Regions from separate parts of the Paenibacillus sp. UASWS1643 genome, predicted to be linked through region 1. Evidence: predicted binding sites of a transcription regulator. Region 1 holds the regulator's gene; the other holds the start of a gene.

Region 1 (6,514 bases):
CTGCGCTTCGGACATGCCATTCTGCAGCAGCTCACTGTGTACAGCGTTTGCACCCTTAGCCGGTTGATTGTTTGCATCGAATTTAACCCAGACCATAACATCCTGGTTATCCTTATTTTTGCCGATCAGGGTCCAGTAGATGTTGTCAGAGCCTTCTTTGTCTCCCCAGATGTACTTGCGCAATTCATCATAGGATGTAATGCCCAGTTGCTTCTGTGCTGCCTGTATAGCGAGAGCTTCTTCCTTGCGCTGGTCCTGCGTGACATAGACGTAATAACGCTGAAGTCCAAACAGAATCAGAACCAGTGCAAGCAGCGAAATCCATATCCACTTCTTTTTTTTCTTCAAAAGCCGAACTTCCTTTCCCTATGATGCTCTGTCCTGCAATTAACGAGCAAGCAGACCATCAAATGCCAATTGAGACTCACGCAAAATGCGTTCTTCATCCAGCGTCAGACATTCGCCGTGTTTGACCACTTGTTTTCCATCCACCCATACGTGCTCAACATCTTTGGCAGAAGCCGAGTAGATCGTATGTGAGATCAGGTCTGTATGTGGATAGAAATGTGCCTGTTCAATGTCAAGAGCGATAAAATCAGCCTTCATGCCGACCTCAAGTGCTCCGGTATTGTTCAAGAAAATGGATTTGGCACCGTATGACGTTCCCAGGAGTAACGCTTCGCCTGCTGGCACAGCCGTCGGGTCACCAGATACACCTTTGTGGATCAATGCAGCCAGTCTCATTTCCTCGAACATATCCAGGTTGTTGTTGCTTGCCGGTCCGTCTGTTCCGAGTGACACGGTAACTCCTGCTTTCAGTAACGCAGGTACCCGCGCAACACCGGAAGCGAGTTTCAGGTTACTTCCCGGGTTATGGGATACAGCCACATCATGACGGGCCAAAATTTCAATCTCTTCGTCATTCAGATGCACCGCATGTGCAACCAGGGATGGACGAGAGAAAAAGCCCAGTTTCTCCAGATGTGCCACAGGACGCAGTCCATAATCAGCCACGTTCTGCTCCACTTCACGAAGCGTTTCAGACATATGTGTATGGAGAGGAAGGTTCAGGTCATTCGCGACCTGTACAAGCTTCTCTATGTAGTCAGGAGGGCATGTATATGGGGCGTGTGGCGAGATTACGGTTGTAATGCGACCATCTGCCTGTCCATTCCACTCACGTGCAAACGCTGCCGACTCCTCCAGCTTCCGCAGTTGCTCTTCTTCCGAGCACAGCCCGATTACACCACGTGCCAGTGCTGCTCTAACGCCGGATTGCTCCACAACTTTGGCAACTTGATCCATGTGATCGTACATGTCCAGGAAAGCTGTAGTTCCGCCTTTCAACATTTCAAGCACCGATAGCGAAGTTCCCCAATATACGTCTTGTGAAGTCATTTTCGCTTCCATCGGCCACATTTTTTCCTGCAACCATACTTGCAACGCAAGATCGTCTCCGTGCCCTCTGAGCAACGACATTGCTGCATGACCATGCGTATTGATCAGACCCGGCAGGAAGAACAGTCCTTTTCCATCCACTTTGGTACAATTTTTGTCTCCATCCGGCAATGTCTCACCAATATGCACAATCTTGTCATCCTCAACAACCATGTATCCTTGAACCACGTTCCATGTTGTGCCGCCTTCATTAACGGCAAATTTGCCGTTGTGAATTACCCATCTATTTGTTGTCATCTTCCTCGTCGTCCTTTCCAGTCTCCAAGTAATAGGCCAAACTAAGCAGATCCGTTGTAAAGTCAGCATGGTGAATGCGGATATGCGGCGGTGTTTTTAGAATGGTTGGTGCAAAATTAAGAATCGCTTCGATTCCGGATTCAATAAGCTGATCGGCTACATTTTGGGCTTCCGTATCCGGAACCGTGATAATTCCGATGCGGATGTTTTCTGTTTTAACCGCTTCCGTCAATTCATTCATTGGTTTTACCGTCAAACTGTTAATTTGACTACCAATCTTCGGTCCATATGCATCAAATACAGCAACAATCTTCATGTTGTCTTTCAGATATGCGTTGTAGTTGGACAAGGCTTGACCGAGATTACCCGCTCCTACCAGAGCTACATTAATTTGCTGATCAATTTTGAGAATGTGACGAATTTTCTCGATCAAATAGGATACATCATACCCGATCCCTTTACGACCAAAATCACCGAAGTAAGCCAGGTCTTTACGAATTTGGGCCGGATTCAGATCCAGCCTCTGTCCAAGCTCTTGAGAAGAAACAGTAGCCACCTCACGCTGATGCAACTCGTTCAAATAACGCAAGTATACAGGCAGACGTCGTACCACCGCTTCCGAAATTTTATCCGATTTCATTCTTGCTCCCCCTTACCAAGGCCACGATAAAATAATAGATGAAAAGATGAGCATTCTGTATAAATTCAAAGATAGACGTTGTATACAGAATGCTCCTTGTAATTTAGGTTATAAGTTCTTACGTGCAACTGCTTTAATCGGATACGGAAATATCTAATAAAGTTTAACGCCAAACGATAGTGTCATGCAATGATATAACGAACAAAACAACCATTATTCTTGTTCATTAACAGGTTTTTCCAACCACTCGGTAATTCGTGGAACCATTTGCTCCGTCAGCATATGCTCCATTTTGGGACCAGGCAAAGAATATAAAAAGAATTTACCATAGTACGCTTCAATCACCCGTGTATCATAAACAATGACAATTCCTCTGTCCTTCGCTGTACGCACCAACCGTCCAAATCCCTGCTTGAAACGAATGACCGCTTGCGGCACGGACAGTTTCATGAACGGATTTTTCTTCTGTTCCTGAAGCAACTCACTCTTGGCTTCCACCAACGGATGATTCGGTGGCTGGAAAGGCAGTCGCACAATAGCGAGACAGGTTAGCGCCTCTCCCGGGATATCTACACCCTCCCAGAAGCTGCTTGTACCCAGAAGTACCGTAGCTTTGGCATCTTGGAACCTGCGTGTCAATTTGGAACGACTTCCACTGTCAACGCCTTGCCCAAGCAACGAGATGTCGTTACCAGATAGCGCCTCCTTCAGTGGATCATAGACCTGCCGCAACATCTTGTATGAAGTAAACAGAACCATCATGCGTCCACGCGTGGCAATTGCGGTCTCTGCGAGTGATTGCACCAGCATATTGACAAAGTGCGCATCACCCACACTGCCCTTCACACTCGGGAAATCACGCGGAATCACCAGAAGTGCCTGATCGCGATAGTTGAAAGGTGATGGCAGCATCGACGTTAATAACCGATTATTCTCGGAAGCTTCCTGCAAGCCAAGCTGTTCAATCATGAACTGGAATGACTTATCTACAGAGAGCGTAGCCGATGTAAGCACAACACTTTTCTTTTTATCAAAGAACAAATCCTTAAGTTGTGCACTGACATCTACAGGTACAGCATACAGCTGAAGAGATTTGCTGCGGAACTGACCGCTTGCTTCCATCCAGTACACCGTTTTGACATCATCCATACGCATGAAGAAACGCAGATTCTCCTTCAATGTGGTCAGATCTTTCAGCAGTCCTGTAATGTCCGTGATCAGACTATCCGATTGATAATCATCCTGATCCTCTTTCACCTCAAGCAGCAATTTGTCCCCTTTGCGGACCAAATCCCCCAGAGTCACATAGATCTGGTTCTCCAGATCCTGCAACTCCTGCCATTTCGCAGGTTTCTGAGATGCTTTCAGACGCAGGGAAAATTGCCCCGTCTCTCCCGGTGAAGCATCACTTCGTTCAGGCAACAGACCGAACAAGGCATCGCTCATACGATCCCACAGCTCCTTAACTTCAAGAGCGAGCGGGAACATCTGATCCACCATGGAGCCCCATTGCACCGAATTTTCATGCCCGGATAACTGCGAACGAAGCATAGGCAGCTGACCATTACGACTGTCCTTAAACAGGCGGGTCAGTGTATGAACCAAGGTGAAATATTTCATATGCATTCCAAGATGTTTTCCAGCGACATCCTCCAGATGATGTGCCTCATCGATCACAAGACTCTCATAGGCTGGCAGCAGCTGATGCGCGGCTTTCACATCCGTAAATAATTTGGAGTGATTGGTGATTACGATATCTGACAACCCGGCCTCATGTTTGGCACGATGGTAGAAACATTTGCGGAACCATGGACATGATCTTCCCAGACAAGACTCAGATTCGCTCTGTACCGTCTCCCAGAAGTCCCCTCCGCGTCCGCTAAGGTTAAGTTCCTCATCATCTCCGGTTTCGGTCTGCGTAAGCCAGACAATCATCTGAGCAGCTGTGAAATAATCCTCTTTGGGTGTAGCGAATTCACGTTTATTGATTTTGTGTTCAAACTTGCGCAGGCACAGGTAATGTCCACGTCCTTTGAATACAGCAGCCTTAAACGGGAACGGAACCACTTGAGTCAGCATCGGAATGTCCCGCTCTCTCAATTGCTCCTGCAGGTTGATTGTATGCGTGCTGACCATAACTTTCTGTTCTTGCTTCACACTTTCGTAAATAGCAGGCAAGAGATAACCCAGAGATTTACCAGTACCTGTTCCTGCTTCGATCAAGAGATGTTTCTCTTCATCCAGGGCTTGCCTTACACTGCTGAACATCTGAGTCTGCGCTTCACGCTCTTCGTAATGATCCAGCGTATCCTTCAGATTCTCACGAACCTGGTCCATAAACTGTTCGAAGCTTACACCATCGAGGGGGTTAGCTTCCCGCTCATCGCGTGGTGCACCTATATCAGTCCAATCACTTACATTAAGAGCAAGCTGACGATAATAGGTATGTCCGTCCAGATCCTGAATCGGCTCTGCTTCCTTCTCACTGCGCATTCCGTCCAAAAACCAACCCAAGTCACTGTCTTCTGGTGCAAACAGGTCACTGAGGCGCTGAATCGTTATGAGCGGTAATTCCTTTAACTCATCCAGACACTTGAGCAGCACATAGGCTGTCGCCAGTGCATCACTGTCTGCCTGGTGAGGGCGATCATGTTGAAATCCAAATTCGGAAGACACGTAACCAAGTTGATAAGAACCCAGTGATGGGAATGTAATCTTCAGAAAATCAATCGTGTCCAGAATGCGGCCAGTGAACGGCAAATAACCGCAACGGTCAAGAGCATTCTGCAAAAAGTGAAAATCAAAAGCGACGTTGTGTCCAACAAGCACCACATCATTAAGCAGCGGAACCATCTCCATCATCATCTCTTCGAGTGAAGGAGCGTCCGCCACATCTTCATCGGTAATACCCGTCAACCCCGAAATAAACGGGGGAATCGGTACACCAGGGTTCACATAAGAACTATATATTTGAGTTATGCTGTAGTCATGATCTATGATGGCAAGTCCGGCCTGTATAATCTCACCGTCGGACTGCGTGCCGGTTGTTTCGAAATCCAATACGGCAAATTTCATTGCAATGTACGGTCCCTTCCATTCCAGTCTATGTTACAGCATAGCAAAAAAAAGGGGATTTGAAAATTAACTGACAAAAAAGCGGTGTCCCCGCCGCTATGCCAAAGGAGGGAACACCGTTTTTTGTCGCCGAATTCCCGCTTAATGAAGGGTCGTCAGCTGATTAGCATATTGCAATTTCCCCCTGTTCAACCTGCAAGCTTCCATGTTGTACAGTGGTTCGGTCAATGTCGGGTCATACTGAAGGGCCTGTGCAAAGAGTGAACATGCAGCTTCGGGATTCGCAAGCTTGGCTTGAATACAGCCCAGGGCGTTACATACAAGCCCTTTTAATCGAGGAGAACCCTTAAGGTACATGATCTGCTGCAAATGTGTCCCGGCTTCCGCCATTTGTTCCAGATTCAGATACGCGAGTGCCAGGTAAAACCGTGTCAATGCACTCTCCGGATGGTCGGTCACAACCCGGGAGAACTGCATGATCGCCTGCGGATACATCTGTAATTTGAAATAGCCCTGACCTCGACTGAAACATTCCAGATGGAGTTCAGGCAGAGCAGTAACAGCTTCCTGTTCCGGTTCAAGGGAAGTAGGCTTATCCATCTCCCGCTCCCTCACCTGGCTCATCTTTTCTTCAAACATCAGCCATTCATCCAGCATTCCGTCACTCATCCGCTTAAGCAAATTCCACTTTTGCAACAATTCCTGTTTGGTCAGGCCTTCAGCGGAAGGATAGCTCTTGATAATTTCATCTAACATGTCGTTCATTTCTGCGAAAACATGCTGGAACATCGATGCATCCCCACCCTTGAAAAAATGGATTAGTGCAGTGACCTGTACTCATTTTTTGCTTCAAGGGCCGATTTCATTCTCCTTACCAGTCGATTACATAATTGTTGCGTGGACTTCCTGTTTCATCGTTTGTACAGGTTTATTCTGTCCATCTACAAACACAACGGTTGGTTTGTGAGTATTTGCCTCTTCTTGAGACATCATGGCGTAAGAAATGATAATGACGTTATCTCCAGGCTGCACCAGACGTGCAGCTGCGCCGTTAAGACATATGACCCCGCTTCCGCGTGGTCCTGGTATCACATAAGTTTCCAG
Region 2 (6,514 bases), on a different contig from region 1:
ATACCAACAGAGGAGTTGTTGACACATGAATGAAAAAACGATGGATATGTTTCGTACGTTGACGGAATTTCCTTCCGCATCCGGTTTTGAACGTGAGCTTCGCGGCTGGATCAAAGATAAGCTTTCTGCTTATACCGATGAGTTCGTCCAGGATCGCCTGGGGAGTCTATTTGGTGTATTACGCGGGGAGGAATCCGGTCCCAAAGTTATGGTAGCCGGACACTTTGACGAAGTAGGTTTCATGACTACTGGCATTACGGAAACAGGTATGATCAAGTTCCGTCCACTGGGTGGATGGTGGAGTCAGGCTGTACTGTCTCAACGATTGGAAATCATCACACCTGATCGTCGGATTACCGGAGTTGTAGGTTCTACACCTACACACTTGCTGGACGAGTCCCAGCGGAACAAACCTGTGGATCTGAATTCCATGTATCTCGATATTGGAGCAGACAACCGTGCGGAAGCAGAATCCTGGGGCATTCATCCTGGGATGCAGATCGTACCGATCTGTGAATTCACACCTATGGCCAATCCTAAGAAAATTATGGCTAAAGCGTGGGATAATCGTTACGGCGTAGGACTTGCACTTGAACTGGTTGAAGCGCTGCACAAGGAAAAACTGCCTAACACGCTTTATGCTGGTGCAACGGTTCAGGAAGAACTGGGGCTTCGCGGTGCACGTACGGCGGCCAATCTGATTCAGCCTGATATCTTCTTTGCACTTGACTGTAGCGCGGCGAATGATATGACAGGTGACAAACAGTCATTTGGACATATCGGAGAAGGCGCATTGCTTCGTATTTTTGACCCGGGCATGTTCACCCATCGCGGAATGGTGGAATATGTTCAAGATACGGCTTCATCCAATCAGATCAAAATGCAGTATTTCATCTCACCAGGCGGTACCGATGCAGGTCAAGTTCACCTGAGTGGCATTGGTGTGCCCTCAACAGTGATCGGTATCTGCGCACGTTATATCCATACCTCTTCTTCCATCATTCATACAGACGACTACGATGCGGCCAAAGAACTGATCGTGAAGCTGGTCAAAGGCCTTGATCGGACAACGATGAATACCATAATTAATAACGCGTAACAGTTGACAAGAGACCTCCTAACTATATCGGGAGGTCTCTTTTTTTATATCCACAACTATATCAGTTGGACACATTTACACTTGAACGCAGAGGCCAGAAATAACCTGAAGAAGCGGAGCTAAAACCTTTCTGCAAGAAAGCTGCTTCGGAAGCATTTACTTCGCCTTTATTCGGTGATCGAAAGGTTATTCTGTCATTCGGAGTGACAAGTGTAAATATTCTTTAGTTCAACATACGTAGATTAATAGGCCGAACATTATAGGGAATTACACATAAGATGTAATAACGGTAGATGAATTAAACACCAAAGCAGCGGGGGACCTGTTATGGCAGTGAGAAGGAATGGAAAATCGAATAAAGGTACCAAAAAAACAAATGCCGCAAACACCCTTCTCAATGGCAACCTTAAAGGAAGAAATCTGGAACTTATCGTTGCAGCATTACTAGTAAGTGGGAAGTTAAGAGTGGATGCGGTCACGTTGTTTCGAGAAGCTACACTGGTCGTTGAACTGGTTGGGCAGTATAAAACTTTACAAAATATTACACCATCGAATCAAGACAAACTGGTGCAATTCCTCGATGAAATCGGTGGCGATATGACGTTGAATGACGTTATACGGGCTTTCCAACAGAGAATCAATTCCTAAACGCCAAGAAATGAGGTTGAAGTGATGTCTGACTTTGACGGAAATGGGTTCGCTGAGCTACTGATTATTGTCATTCTTGTTGTTTTATTTGTATTTGGTTCTTCCGATATTGACGACCTGACTGATTCTCCTTCTCAATCCTGAATTGGCTAGGTTATTACGATCCATTCATTATGAAATGCATATCTGTAAACGCCAGCCCACAATATGCGGGCTGGCGTTTTTGGATGGCTATAGAAATAGCGGTGAGAATGCAATCCAGGCCAAAATAAGTGTAAGCATAATGCAGACATTCTCTACAACGGCCCCACGCTTGGTCCCTGTACTCATCAGATTCACCCGTATGCGCCACTTGAGCGGTGGTAACGGACGAATACCTCGATTGGTGAGTGAATCGGCCAACAGATGCATCGCATATGCAGTTCCTCCCGCTACCCAAATCTCCGGTCCCTGCTGCTGGGTCGTGCTATACAACAAGCCCGCCCATATTGCGGTTCCGTACAGGGTATGTGTCAGTCCCCTATGAGTCAGTGTGGTGCAGAGCATTAACAAACTGCCTGCAATCAAGTTCCACGGTGCAAACGCATGACCATAAAAGACCAGTCCGAGTCCAATCGCAAACATCAGCACTTTGCGAAGCGAACGTGAAGGCAGGAATGACACAAGCGCAATGAGGATCGCAAGCAACAGGTTCCATGGTTTGGCATGAACATAGAAGTACACAAATACAGCTGTGGGCAACAGAATCGTCTGTAACAACCTGATCAGACTGTTAGGCAAGGCTCTGGATACCAGCAGCGAATTTGGCTCATCAATGTCAGGCAATAACGAACCAATCAGTGCAACCGTAACTGCCGGCGCTGTCACTGGTATACCGGCCAACTGCAGAACAGAAAGCGACACACCTGTCCCGATAATAAGGTGGGATCTTCCCATCATGATGCAAAAACGTCCTTTCGAAGAAATCGGGAACAATACGGCCCAGTTCCGATTTTACAACGAAAACAAAACAAGAACAATAGTTCGCATTTCTTATTTGTATGAAAATAAATATAACTTTCTGTGATGGGGCTCACATTATTATATTTATGACTCTTTTATCTTTATTAGTGAATTAAATCACATAAAATGTCGTCAACACCTTGTATAATTTCAAATATAAACCACTAAAATTTTGAGTAATGTACAGCGTCTATTCAAGGAGGCATACACACATGAACGGAAAAAAAGAGAACCTCATTATCATTGGTAACGGTATGGCAGGAATCAGTACCGTTGAGCAAATTTTGAAATTAACTACGCGATTTGATATTACCGTTTTTGGCACAGAGCCCTACCCTAACTACAACCGCATTATGTTGTCTTATGTACTGGAAGGAAGCAAAACACTGGATGACATCGTACTGAACGACCTTCACTGGTATGAAGATTACGGCATTACGCTGCACACAGGCACAACGGTTACACGAATCGATGCCGAGACACACGAAGTTGTGACTGAAGATGGAACTCGCGTTCCTTATGACAAAATTATCATTGCAACAGGCTCCAACTCCTTCATTCTCCCCGTTCCGGGACATGACAAAGAGGGTGTTGTCGGTTTCCGCGATATCGCCGATTGCAATGTCATGCTGGAAGCTGCTAAGCAGTATAAACGAGCGGCCGTTATCGGGGGCGGACTGCTAGGCCTTGAAGCTGCCAAAGGGTTGGTACAACTTGGCATGGAAGTTACCGTAGTGCATCTGATGGAAGATCTGATGGAGCGTCAGCTTGATCCACAAGCTTCAGCCATGTTGAAGGCAGAACTCGAACGTCAGGGTATCCGGTTCAAGATGGGTGCGCAGACTTCCGAACTGCTGGGCGGCGAACGCGTTGAAGGGATACGTTTTGCAGATGATACAGTTCTGAATGTTGATTTTGTGGTCATGGCTGTAGGAATTAAACCCAATACGACTGTAGCACGCGAAAGCGGTATGGAAGTGAACCGGGGTATTGTCGTGAATGACTATATGCAGACTTCACTTGAGAATGTGTATTCGGTCGGGGAATGTACAGAGCACCGCGGGGTATGTTACGGCCTCGTTGCCCCATTGTTCGAACAAGGCATGATTCTCGCGAAACATATCTGCGGTGTAGAGACCGCTCCATATGAAGGTTCTGTAGTATCTACGAAATTGAAAATTTCGGGTGTAGACGTCTTTTCAACTGGTGAATTCATCGACAGTCCAGAGCACACCGTCATTTCGCACAAAGATGACTGGAAACGGACTTACAAAAAAATTCTGCTTCGTGATAATAAAATGGTCGGCGCTGTTCTCTTCGGTGACATTACGGATTCTGCCGAATTGCAGAAACTGATCAAACAACAGACCGAAATGACCGAGGAATTGTACGGTTCACTCATGGGTACAGGCTGCGGCGGTCATAAGAAAGCAACTTCTGTTGAAACGATGCCCGAGGACGAGATCGTCTGTGGATGTAACGGGGTAACCAAAGGAACCATTGTTGATGTAATTACAAACCAGGGCCTTACCACTGTAGATGAAATCAAAGCCTGTACCGGTGCAACACGCTCTTGCGGTGGATGTAAACCGGTTGTGGAACAGATTCTGCAATATGTACTGGGAGACAGCTTCAGCAGTGGAGCCAAACAGGGAATATGCGGATGTACTTCCATGGGACGGGATGAGATTGTAGCTGAGATTCGTGCAAAAGGATTACAAACGACCAAAGAGGTCATGAATGTACTGGGTTGGAGTCAACCTGAAGGTTGTTCCAAATGTCGTCCGGCGATCAACTACTACCTTGGCATGATTGCACCAGACACACACGAAGATGAGAAAGAATCCCGTTTTGTTAACGAACGTATGAACGCGAATATTCAAAAGGATGGAACGTATACGGTTGTACCTCGGATGTACGGCGGGGTGACTACACCAGCGGACCTCAAACGCATCGCTGACGTTTCAGTCAAATATGATGTGAAAGCAGTCAAAGTTACCGGCGGTCAGCGTCTTGACTTGATTGGTGTCAAAAAAGAAGACCTGACTAAAGTCTGGGCTGAACTGGATATGCCTTCAGGTTATGCATACGCCAAATCGCTGCGCACGGTCAAAACATGTGTCGGCTCCCAATTCTGCCGATTCGGTACACAGGATTCCATGGCTATGGGTGCTCGCATTGAACGGAAATTCGAACGTCTGGATCTGCCTGCCAAGTTCAAATACGCTGTCAATGGCTGTCCACGGAACTGTGCAGAGGCATGTACAAAAGATATCGGTATCGTTGGTAACGACGGCGGCTGGGAAATCTTTATCGGTGGTAACGGCGGTATTAAAGCAAGACTTGCTGATTCCCTGTGCAAAGTGAAAACAGATGAAGAGTTGATTGAACTGTGCGGAGCCATCATGCAATATTACCGCGAGACAGGTAACTATCTGGAGCGGACTTCCGAGTGGGTGGAACGTATGGGTCTGGAGCATATTCGTTCGGTTGTCGTGGATAACCTTGAGGAACGCAAAGCGTTGATGCAACGGATTGAATTCGCACTTGAGCATGTGGAAGAACCTTGGCAAAAAGCGATTCGCAATGAGGAAGGCCAAAGCAAAATGTTCCACGGCATCGAAGTATCGGCTCGTCCATAAGTAAGCTCGCAAGATTAATACTGCCGGAATGTTAAATATAGATAAGGAGTGGTTTTAGATGACGACAAAACAATCAGGCACCTACTTCCCTGCCGGAGTAGTTGAAGAATTCCTGCCACGAATCGGAAGAGTAGTTGAGATTAAGGACCATCAGCTTGCTATCTTTCGTGCATCGGATGGCACCATCTTCGCTGCGGATAATCACAATCCCCACCCTAAGGGTGGACCGCTGGCTGAAGGCATCGTGTCCGGGCATTATCTGTACGATCCGCTGTATGATTGGAAAATTGACCTGACTACCGGTCTTGTGCAAGCACCAGACAATGGTCAAGTACAGATGTATCCGGTGAAGGTAGAGAACGGCCAGGTCTGGATCGAAATATAGCTCCATTGAAACGTTCAAAGATTGATGCAAAATAATGGGGGAAACCGTGATGTATACACCAAGTGTTGAGGGAATTATTGAAGCTGCGGTAAAAAAACGGGATCAAATGAACGCAAGCCTGCCACGTTATATGGTTGCTGCCTTGATGGCTGGTGCCTATGTAGGGCTTGGCATCGTTCTGATCTTCAGTATTGGTGCTCCGCTCCTTGCGGCACAGTCACCACTGCAAACCATGTTGATGGGCATGTCCTTCGGACTCGCGCTCACACTGGTGATCTTTGCCGGATCGGAACTGTTCACAGGTAACAATATGTTCTTTACCATGAGTACACTGGCAGGCCGGACCACAGTTAAAGATACACTGAAAAACTGGGGACTCGTCTTCCTCGGCAACTTGTTAGGTGCGATCCTGCTCAGCCTGCTTATTGTAGGCAGCGGCCTGTTCAAAACGGCAGCGCCCGAACATCTGTTATTCGTCGCTTCTGCCAAAAAGATGGCCGCTCCCGTATCGGAGTTGTTCTTCCGCGGCATTCTCTGTAACTGGCTCGTCTGTCTGGCGATCTGGATGGCTGCTCGCACAAAAGAGGATATCGCCAAAATCGCTCTCATCTGGTGGTGTCTGTACGCCTTTATTGCAAGTGGGTATGAGCACAGTGTTGCCAATATGACTTTACTGTCCTTGTCCTGGCTGTTGCCAAACCACCCGGATACCATTACTCTGGCAGGCTGGTTTCATAA

Evidence for each region. The regulator Rex, encoded in region 1, represses fermentation and respiration genes when NADH is low (regulators of the CRP and FNR family bind a similar motif). The targets are predictions, from matches to a motif close to TTGTGAAATATTTCACAA.
Region 2: the regulator Rex is predicted to act here: its motif matches at 2,855-2,872, upstream of nirB (nitrite reductase large subunit NirB).

The regions. Positions count from the first base shown of each region.
Region 1 covers NZ_VXKZ01000108.1:64,366-70,879, reverse strand. Annotated here, with positions in the region: gene FE296_RS14835 (cell wall elongation regulator TseB-like domain-containing protein) at 1-348, opposite strand, end outside; gene FE296_RS14830 (amidohydrolase) at 388-1,695, opposite strand; gene FE296_RS14825 (redox-sensing transcriptional repressor Rex) at 1,682-2,335, opposite strand; gene dinG (ATP-dependent DNA helicase DinG) at 2,549-5,410, opposite strand; gene FE296_RS14815 (tetratricopeptide repeat protein) at 5,552-6,175, opposite strand; gene panD (aspartate 1-decarboxylase) at 6,293-6,514, opposite strand, start outside.
Region 2 covers NZ_VXKZ01000096.1:80,613-87,126, reverse strand. Annotated here, with positions in the region: gene FE296_RS05480 (M42 family metallopeptidase) at 26-1,099, shown strand; gene FE296_RS05475 (hypothetical protein) at 1,427-1,747, shown strand; gene FE296_RS05470 (metal-dependent hydrolase) at 1,979-2,686, opposite strand; gene nirB (nitrite reductase large subunit NirB) at 2,962-5,391, shown strand; gene nirD (nitrite reductase small subunit NirD) at 5,450-5,776, shown strand; gene FE296_RS05455 (formate/nitrite transporter family protein) at 5,826-6,514, shown strand, end outside.